Regions from separate parts of the Janthinobacterium sp. 61 genome, predicted to be linked through region 3. Evidence: predicted binding sites of a transcription regulator. Region 3 holds the regulator's gene; each other region holds the start of a gene.
The links. The regulator FNR, encoded in region 3, switches genes on or off when oxygen is low (the NO sensors DNR and NnrR bind a similar motif). The targets are predictions, from matches to a motif close to TTGATNNNNATCAA.
Positions count from the first base shown of each region.

Region 1: the regulator FNR is predicted to act here: its motif matches at 2,100-2,113, upstream of CLU92_RS07725 (PAS domain-containing methyl-accepting chemotaxis protein).
Region 2: the regulator FNR is predicted to act here: its motif matches at 1,939-1,952, upstream of CLU92_RS22780 (PAS domain-containing methyl-accepting chemotaxis protein).

Region 1 is NZ_PJMQ01000001.1:1,675,676-1,678,957, reverse strand. Features, by position in the region: gene CLU92_RS07725 (PAS domain-containing methyl-accepting chemotaxis protein) at 1-1,846, opposite strand, end outside; gene CLU92_RS07720 (3-hydroxyacyl-CoA dehydrogenase NAD-binding domain-containing protein) at 2,461-3,282, shown strand, end outside.
Region 2 is NZ_PJMQ01000001.1:5,025,690-5,028,971, forward strand. Features, by position in the region: gene CLU92_RS22775 (DEAD/DEAH box helicase) at 1-1,604, shown strand, start outside; gene CLU92_RS22780 (PAS domain-containing methyl-accepting chemotaxis protein) at 2,044-3,282, shown strand, end outside.
Region 3 is NZ_PJMQ01000001.1:4,399,168-4,402,449, reverse strand. Features, by position in the region: gene CLU92_RS19925 (response regulator) at 1-1,505, opposite strand, end outside; gene fnr (fumarate/nitrate reduction transcriptional regulator Fnr) at 1,745-2,503, shown strand; gene CLU92_RS19915 (FixH family protein) at 2,507-3,031, opposite strand; gene ccoG (cytochrome c oxidase accessory protein CcoG) at 3,086-3,282, opposite strand, start outside.

The DNA.
Region 1 (3,282 bases), 2.7 Mb from region 3:
ACTGCTCGTTGGCCGCCTTCGAGATATCCGAGATGGCCAGCGTGGTCTTCGCCACGCCCGAGACGATCTTGTCGAAGGCATCGCTTGCCTGGCGCGAAATCTCGCTGCCCGTCGAGACGCGCTTGACGGATTCGTTGATCAGCTTGGAGATTTCCTTGGTCGCTTGCGAAGAACGTTCGGCCAGCTTGCGCACTTCGTCGGCGACGACGGAAAAGCCCAGGCCGTGCTCGCCCGCGCGCGCCGCCTCGATGGCGGCATTGAAGGCCAGCATATTCGTCTGGTTGGCGATTTCGCTGATGACCTTGACGATTTCGCCGATGTCCTCCGACGAGCGGTTGATCAAGTCCATCGCCTCGATTGACTTGGCGACGGCGCGCGCGCCCGCTTCCGCTTCCTGCTGCGTGGCTTTCGCCAGGAAATCGGCATTCGAAGTGTTTTCCGCGATGGAATTGATGGAGTAGGTCAGGCCATCGATGGAGGCGTTCATTTCTTCCACCGTGGCGCCCAGCGCCTGCGTACCCACGGCCACGCCCGTCGCCCGTTCGGCAATCGTATGCGAGGCGTCGGCAAAACCGTTGGCGGCCGACACCACATTGCCGATCACGCCGCGCAAGTCGACGATCATCTTGCTGATGCCGCCGGCCAGCAGGTCGATCGGCTCGTCGCCCTCAGGCACGATATTGCAGGTCAGATCGCCTTGCGCAGCGCGCGCCACCGAATCGAGCAGGGCGTTGACCTTGCGGCTGTCGTTGGCGGCCTTGGACTGGATGCTGTTTTCCAGGTTCACCTGTTCGCTGATGTCGATGGCGAACTTGACTACCTTGTACGGCTTACCGTTCAAGTCCAGGATGGGGTTGTAGGTGGCCTGTATCCACACCACCTTGCCATGGTTGCCCAGGCGCTTGTAGCGTCCCGCATCGAATTCGCCGCGGTTGAGCTTTTGCCAGAATTTCTTGTACTCGGCGCTGCTGGCATACTCGGGCTCGCAGAACATGCGGTGGTGCTCGCCCTGGATATCGCTCAAGTCGTAATCCATGACGGCGAGGAAATTATCGTTCGCGTCCAGCACATTGCCCTGCATGTCGAATTCGATCACGGCCTGCGCCTTGCCGATGGCGCTGACCTTGCCTTCGTATTCGGCGTTGCGCTTTTTCAGGGCCGTCACGTCGCTGGCGAACTTGACCACCTTGAAGGGCCGGCCTTCCACGTCAAAAATGGGGTTGTACGAGGCATTGAGCCAGATTTCGCGGCCATCCTTGGTGAGGCGCTTGTATTCGCCCGCATCAAACTGGCCTTGTCCCAGCTTATGCCAGAATTGCGCGTACTCGTCGCTCCTGGCGTATTCGGGCAGGCAAAACATGCGGTGGTGCTGGCCCTTGATCTCATCGAGCGTGTAGCCGACGGACTTGAGGAAATTGTCGTTGGCGTCGAGGATGGTGCCGTCGAGCCGGAACTCGATCACGGCCTGGGCCTTGCTGATGGCATCGATCTTGCCTTCGTAATCGGCATTGCGGCGTTTGCTGGCCGTGATGTCGGTGGCAAACTTGATGACTTTATACGGCTTGCCATCCGCATCGAGGATGGGGTTGTAGGAAGCGTTGATCCACACTTCGCGACCATCCTTGGCACGGCGCTTGTATTCGCCATGGTCGAATTCGCCACGGCCCAGTTTGCCCCAGAAGTCGGCGTATTCGGACGTTTTCACATACTCGGCGTCGCAGAAAATGGCATGGTGCTTGCCTTGCACTTCGGCCAAGGTGTAGCCGAGGACGCGCAGGAAATTGTCATTCGCATGCAGGATGGTGCCGTCGAGTTCGAATTCGATGACGGCCTGGACACGGTTCAATGCAGTATTTATCGCTTGTAAGTCCAAATCCTGGGAGTGGCTGACATGGCTGGCTGCGTCCATAGTATTTCCTTCAATGTGAGAAGAGAAAGGAGTGGCGATAATACTGACAGCTAATGACGATATAAAACGCTTGCATCATTACCCGGAAAGGGCGGGTGTGATAATTGGTGAGAATCTGCACGATATAACAAAATCGAACACGGCGTTATCGGGCGCCATTGCTCCATAATATTAAATCAGTTGCAGAGTATTGATTTGAATCAATAATTTTATTATTCCTCAGCGCCATGAGAAAAACAAGTGCCCTGAATAAATAATGCTGAAAGTGTCGCCAGTGGCCTGCGCATGGATAGGAAGGCATATTCAGCAGATTATAAAACGCTGTTTTACTTGTTGTTTTTTATTTATTTAAATGAATATGTTATCGATAGTTGCTGGCCCTTTTTTCCGAGGGGGCGGCCAGCCGGCGTGGGCGATGTTGTACCATGACGACAGGCACAGGCGCTGCGCGCGTCGAGATAAAAATAATACGAGCGTTCTTTTATGCGGTATAGTAAAGCTTCATCCCTTGCAACCACCTCATCGCTGAGCAAAATCAATAAGGAAGAGACATGAGTGCTGAATATCAAGTGAACGGCGCTGTTGCCGTCATTACCCTCGCCAATCCGCCCGTCAATGGGCTGGGCCTGGCGACGCGCACTGCCGCCGTCGCGGGCATCCGCCAGGCGCTGGCGGACGAGGCCGTCAAAGCCATCGTCATTACGGGCGCCGGCAAGGCCTTTTCGGGCGGTGCCGATATCAAGGAATTCAATTCGCCCAAGGCGCTCACGGAACCGACACTGCACACCCTGATCAACGTCGTCGAACAATCCACCAAACCGGTGGTGGCGGCCATCCACAGCGTCTGCATGGGCGGCGGCCTGGAGCTGGCGCTGGGCTGCAACTACCGCGTGGCCGCGCCAGGCGCGCAAATGGCTTTGCCTGAAGTCAAGCTCGGCATCTTGCCGGGCGCGGGCGGCACGCAGCGCCTGCCGCGTGTGCTGGGCCTGGAAATGGCCTTGAACATGATCGTTTCGGGCACGCCCGTGGCGTCCGAAAAACTGGCCGGCACGGCCCTGTTCGATGAAGTCATCGCCCCCGGCGCCGACTTGCTGAAAGCCGCCGTAGCCTTCGCCACCAAGGTGGCTGATGTGCGCCCGCTGCCGAAAGTGCGCGAGCGCAAGGTCGATTACCCTCACCATGAAGCCTTCCTGCAGTTTTCGCGCAATACGGTGAAAGCCATGTCCGGCCCATTCCCCGCGCCGCTGAAATGCGTCGATGCCGTGGCGGCCGCCGTGACGATGAAGTTCGAGGATGGCTTGAAGTACGAGCGCGAGCTGTTCATGCAACTGGTGCAGTCGCCCGAGTCGAAAGCCCTGCGCCATGCCTTCTTC
Region 2 (3,282 bases), 630 kb from region 3:
TCTCGGCCACCATGCCTTCCGTCATCAAACGCATTGCCACGACGTACCTGGTGAACCCGGCCGAAGTGACGGTTGCCGCCAAGACGGGCACGGCCGACAACATCCGCCAGCGCTACTGGCTGGTGTCGGGCATGCACAAGCTCGACGCGTTGACCCGCATCCTGGAAGCGGAAGCGTTTGACGGCATGATCATCTTCGCCCGCACCAAGCTGGGCACGGAAGAGCTGGCTGGCAAACTGCAAGCCCGCGGCTTCTCGGCTGCCGCCATCAATGGCGACATCCAGCAAGCGCAGCGCGAGCGCACGATCCAGCAGTTGAAAGACGGCAAGATCGACATCCTCGTGGCAACCGACGTGGCCGCCCGCGGCCTGGACGTCGAGCGCATCAGCCACGTCGTCAACTACGACGTGCCGCACGATCCGGAAAGCTATACTCACCGCATCGGCCGCACTGGCCGCGCTGGCCGCAGCGGCGAAGCGATTCTGTTCATCACCCCGCGTGAAAAGAACTTGCTGAAAGCCATCGAACGCTCGACTCGCCAGCCGATCAGCATGCTGGAACTGCCAACGATCCAGGCCGTCAACGACGTGCGTATCGCTAAGTTCAAGGAACAGATCAGCGAAACCCTGGCCCTGGGCGAACTGGAGCAGTTCCAGTCGCTGATCGAAGATCTTGAACGCGAAAAGAACATTCCCGCCATCGAAATCGCCGCCGCCCTGGCGAAGATGGCGCGTGGCAATGTGCCTTTGTTGCTGGACAAGAACAAGGCGCGCGAGCAAGCCACGTGGCAAGACGACCGTCCTGTGCGCCAGGACCGTTTCGAGCGCAACGATCGTCCGGAACGGGGCGACCGCTTCGAGCGTAACGAGCGCAGCGAGCGTGGCGAACGCCCGGCCTTCCCGAAAAAGGAACGCATTCAACGTCCAGCCGACGCCGGCATGCAAACTTTCCGTATTGAGGTAGGTCATCAGCATGGCGTGAAACCGGGCAATATCGTGGGCGCCATCGCCAACGAAGCGGGCATCGATTCTAAAAATATCGGCCGCATCGAAATCTATGACGATTACAGCGTCCTGGACTTGCCAGACAGCATGCCGAAAGAATTGCTGGACCAGCTGAAAACCGTGTGGGTAGCGGGCCAGCAGCTGCGCATCAGCCGCGACGGCGATGCACCGGACCTGGCGCCGCCAGCCGCGCCGCGCAAGCCGTTTGCCGCCAAGTCCGCGCCAGCGTTCAAGGATGCCCCGGCCGACGCGGGCGACGCAGCACCAGCGCCGCGCGCGCCGAAGAAGGAACGTCCACGCCCGGGCGTGACGGCTTACCGTATCGAAGTGGGCCGTGAGCACGCCGTGACGCCAAGCAACATCGTCGGCGCCATCGCCAACGAAGCGAACCTGGAAGCCAAGCATATCGGCCGCATCGATATCTTTGACAACTACAGCGTGCTGGACCTGCCGGAAGGCATGCCGCCGGAAATCCTCGACCACCTGAAATCGGTCGTGGTCTCGGGCCAGAAATTGCGCATCAGCCTCGATGACGGCACGACGGAACGCAAGCCTGCGGCTCCGCGTCCGAAGTCGCCACCGCGTAAGACATTCAAGTAAGCCATCCCCACGGGCGCTCCGGCGCCTGTGTCGCGGATTGGAGACATATCCCCCACTGGCGCGTTCGCGCCAGTTTTTTATTTTCCCTCAGTAAATGTTCATGATGGCTAAGTCATGCCTGCCGGCAGGCGTCGCCAAGTGCCGCCAGTGATTGCAATGCTTCCGCGTCTTTTTATCGGCATACACACCATATTTATTGTCTGCCGCATCGTTACATAAATTTTTATTAATTATTGTGTGTGCATTCAATTTGAATATCGCATTTCAATAAAATCAATTAAGTTGAATCAAAGTAAATTGTAAAACATAAATAAATTAACTTTTATTAAATTGTTTGACCAGCATCACTGTCGCCTTGGCGATATCTTGCCGGTGCTTGATGTGGTATATTGTTTTTATGTTTTTGTTATGCTAGTTGAAAAAAAATAGAGGAGCGACGATGCGGGTCAATACGCCAATCACGCAAAATGAATACGTATTAAATGAAGGCATGACGATTGTTTCCACCACGGATTTAAAGGGAAACATCAATTACGCCAATCAGTATTTCATTGAAGTCAGCGGTTTTTCAGAAATGGAACTGCTGGGTGCGCCACAGAATATCCTGCGTCATCCCGATATGCCGGCCGAAGCCTTTGCCGACCTGTGGGATACCATCAAGACGGGCATGCCATGGACTGGCATGGTCAAGAACCGCTGCAAGAATGGCGATTTTTATTGGGTCTTCGCCAATATCACCCCCGTCATTGAAAACGGCCGTCCGATCGGCTATATGTCCGTGCGTACCAAGCCCACGCGCGAGCAGATCAATGAAGCGGCAGCCCTGTATAAAAGTTTTAAAGATGGCAATACCGCCAGGCTGGCGATTCGCAAGGGCCGCATTGTGCGCCAGGGCTGGGCCGCCAAGCTGGCCGAGTGGCGCAAGCTGAGCCTGTCGCAAGACCTGGCCCTGCATTGCATCGTCTTTGGCGTGGTGCTGGCCATCCTCGGCTGCGCCGTGTGGAATATCGATGGTGATACGAGCACGGCCACGCGCAGCTGGCTCAGTGGCGCGGCCGCCGCGGCTGTCGCGCTGATGCTGTATTTCTGGGCCCATCTGCACAATTCGCTGGTCGCGCCGCTGGGCGACGCCATCACGGTGGCGCGCAAGATGGCAGGTGGCGACCTGACGGGCGTGATCGACAAGGTGCGTGATGATGATATGGGTCAATTGATGGCGGCCTTGCGCCAGACCAACATCAACTTGCACAGCATCATCGGCGACGTGCGTGCCAACTTCGAGGATATCCGCGTCACTACGGCGGAAATTGCCACCGGCAATATGGACTTGTCCAGCCGCACGGAATCGCAGGCTTCCAGCCTGGAGCAGACGGCGGCCAGCATGGAGGAATTGACGTCCACGGTGCAAAACAGCGCCGACCACGTTGCCACGGCCAACGACCTGGCGGTGCAGGCATCGACCGTCGCGGCCAAGGGCGGCACCATCGTCAGTGAAGTGGTCACCACGATGAATGAAATCAGCACTTCGTCGCGCAAGATTCTCGACATCATCGGCCTGATCGACGGCATCGCTTTCCAGACGAATATCCTGGCCTTGAACGCGGCCGTGGAAGCGGCGCGCGCGGGAGAGCATGGCCGCGGCTTCGCCGTCGTGGCCGGTGAAGTGCGCAGCCTGGCG
Region 3 (3,282 bases):
ATTTGCTGCAGGCGCTGGGCGTCGCCCACGAGGCGCCGCGGCACGTCGGGCTCGACGGCGATGGCCAGTTCCAGCTCCTTCTCGCCCGCATTCATCGTCATCGTCGTGGCCAGGGTATTCATGACTTCGTCAAGGTCGAACTCGACGGGCGACAATTCCATGCGGCGCGCTTCGATCTTCGAATAATCGAGCACGTCGTTGAGGATGCCCAGCAGCGACTGGCCCGCCACGCGCACCATGGTCAGATACTTGCGCTGTTCCGTGTCGAGCCTGGTATTGCCCAGCAAATAGACCATGCCCAGCACGGCATTGAGGGGCGTGCGGATTTCATGGCTCATGTTGGCCACGAAGTCGCTCTTCGCCCGGTTGGCCGCCTCGGCCCGGTCGCGCTCCAGTTCCAGTTCCGCCGCGCGCGATTCGAGTTCCTGCTGCAGGCGGTCGCGTTCGCACATCAGGCCGTTGAACGCCTCCGTCAGTTCGCCGATCTCGTCGCGCTGCTGCACTGGCACGGGCGTGAAGCGGCTGCCGCTGGTGCGCAGGGCCAGCAGGGTATCGCGCAGGCGCACCAGCGGCGACAGCAGGCGCACGGTAACCCAGCCCAGAACAAAAGCGGCCAGCAGCGAAGCGAGGATGCTCCACAGCACCAGCCGGTACAGCACGCCATCAAACGGTTCGAAGGCGTCCTCGATGGGTAGCGAGGCGGCCAGCAGCCAGTTCACCGATTTCAGGCGCTTGAAGCTGTTGACGGCCGTGATGCCGCGGCTGTTGGTGCTGACCATGCTGCCTTCGCCATCGTCCTTCAGCATCTGGGTGGTCGTCAGGTTGGCGTTCGGCTGGCGCGGCTGCAGCAAACGGCTGGTATCGGGGTGCAGCACGTAGCGCGGCACGGCGCCGCGCGTGAGAATGAAGTAATAGCCGCTCTTGCCGATCTTTTCCGAGCGCAGGCGCCCCAGCAGGTTGTCCTTGTACAGGCGCAGCACGCCGATCACCACACCGGCCACCTGGCCATCGGCGGTGAGCACGGGCGCCACCATCTGCACGATGGGCATGCCGCTCGATTTGCCCAGCATCGGCTCGGTGATCATGGGCTGACGTGTACGCAGGACGGTCTGGAAATACTCGCGCTCGGCAACGTTGATGCCGGCGCGGCCCGTGACCAGCGGCATGTCGGCCACGATGGCGCCTTGCGCATCGAGCACCAGCACGTCGTCGAACAGCACCAGCATCGAGCGGCGCGCATAGTATTCGCGCAGCTTGGCGGGTTGGGCGATCAATTCCGGCGGCTGCTGCCTGGCCGTCAGGGTGACGATTTGCAGCAGCATGCCCAGCTTGTCGTCGAGCTCGGCGGCGGTGCGGGTGATCAGGGCAGATTGCTGGCTCAGCAGTACTCGCGTGAAGTCAGCGCGCATGTGCTGCAACTGGATCATGGTGACCAGTGCGATCATGGCGATCGAGGTCAGGCTGGTGGCCAAGGCGACTTTTGCTTTGATGCCGAGAGGCTTCATGATTTCCTTTTCAGTACCGGGCGGCACAGGCGGCAGATAATGCTGTCAGGAATTTTCCTATCAATACATCAACTTGGCAAGCGGTGCCGCGCAAATTGCCCTCGCTGCAAGGGCTTTTGACGATGTTGCCATATAATTAAAGTCAGAACGTCGTTTATTCAGCGCAATTGCGGTGAAATTGGCACACGGCAACCGTGTATGCAGTAAACTCGGTATTGCATTTTCTAAAAGGTACCGACATGACTGAAGCGCTCCTCACTCCCACCTTGCCCACAGTGACCGTGGAAGCGTTGCGTGCGCGATGCTCGACCTGCAGCATGCATCAATTGTGCCTGCCGATGGGCCTCGATGTGGGCGACATGGACAGGCTGGATCAGATCATCGGTCGCCGCCGCAAGATCGTGCGCGGCGCCTCGCTGTTCCGCATCGGCGACTCGTTCCAGAACCTGTACGCGATCCGCCTGGGGCACTTCAAGACGTACCAGATCAATCCGGGTGGCGAAGAGCAGGTGACGGGCTTCCAGATGGCAGGAGAACTGCTGGGCATGGACGCCATCAGCGCCGACCGCCACCACTGTAATGCGGTGGCGCTGGAAGACAGCGAAGTGTGTGAAATCCCGTTTTCCAGCCTGGAACAATTGCTGGGCAGTATGCCTACCCTGCTGCGCCATTTCCACCGGATGATGAGCCAGGAAATCACGCGCGAGCAAAGCGTCATGCTGTTGCTGGGCAATATGCAGGCGACACAGCGCTTTGCCGCCTTCATCGTCAACCTGGCCTCGCGCTATGAGGCGCGCGGCTATTCGGGCAGCAATTTCCAGCTGCGCATGTCGCGCGAGGAAATCGGCAACTACCTGGGCCTGACCATCGAAAGCGTCAGCCGCTTATTGTCGAAATTCAAGAAGGAAGGCTGGCTGCGCGTCTCCAACCGCGAGATCGAGATCTTGCAGCCGGCCAAGTTGAAGGCCATTACGGCCGGTACGGACGTCTGCAAGTAAGTCTTACAGCTCTTCATCCGCGTGCAGCGCGATGCTGCGCTGCAGCGGCCAGGTCCAGATGCCGGACAGGCGCCACTCGCGTTTGTCGTTTTCCACCAGCACTTGCCAGCGGCTGCGCTCGAGCATCGGCAGCGCTACCGAGAAGTTGCCCGCCGCATCGGGCTGCACCAGCAGCTTGATATCTTTTTCCGGCAAGGTCGCATGCGCCAGATGCAGCTGCAGCGGACCCTGGTAAGCCTTGCCGAAGCTGTGCACGGAGCCACTGAGGCGCGCTGACGCCACGTCATACGACAGGCTGGTATCCATCGCCAGGTCGCTGGCGACAGTATCGCGCCGCAAGTCCTGGTTGATCGCCTTTCCCTGCTTGTAGTAATCGCCCACCACCAGCGCATCAGGCTGCGTAAACGCGATATAGCCCATGAAGCTGCCGACGACCACGGACAGGCCGGGACCGATCATCAGCAGCCATGGCCAGCGATGCTTGTACCACGGGGCAACGGGGGCTTGCAGCTTGAGACTGTCGGACATGATATTTCTCCTGTTTAATCGGCCAATCCCCATCCGGGGACTGGCCTTCCTACATTAGCGCGGTACGATGAATACCGCGCTTTCACGCACATGCAACGATGGGTCGTCCAGCGAGTGCAATTCGATCGCAATCTTGTTCGAGCCCTTCTCGCCCACGCCGTGCGGCACGCGCAGGCGGATCGGCCAGCCCAGCGTTTCCGTCGGCTGCAAGGTTACTTCTTCGCGCGTCAGCAAGGTCAGGCCCGGCAAGC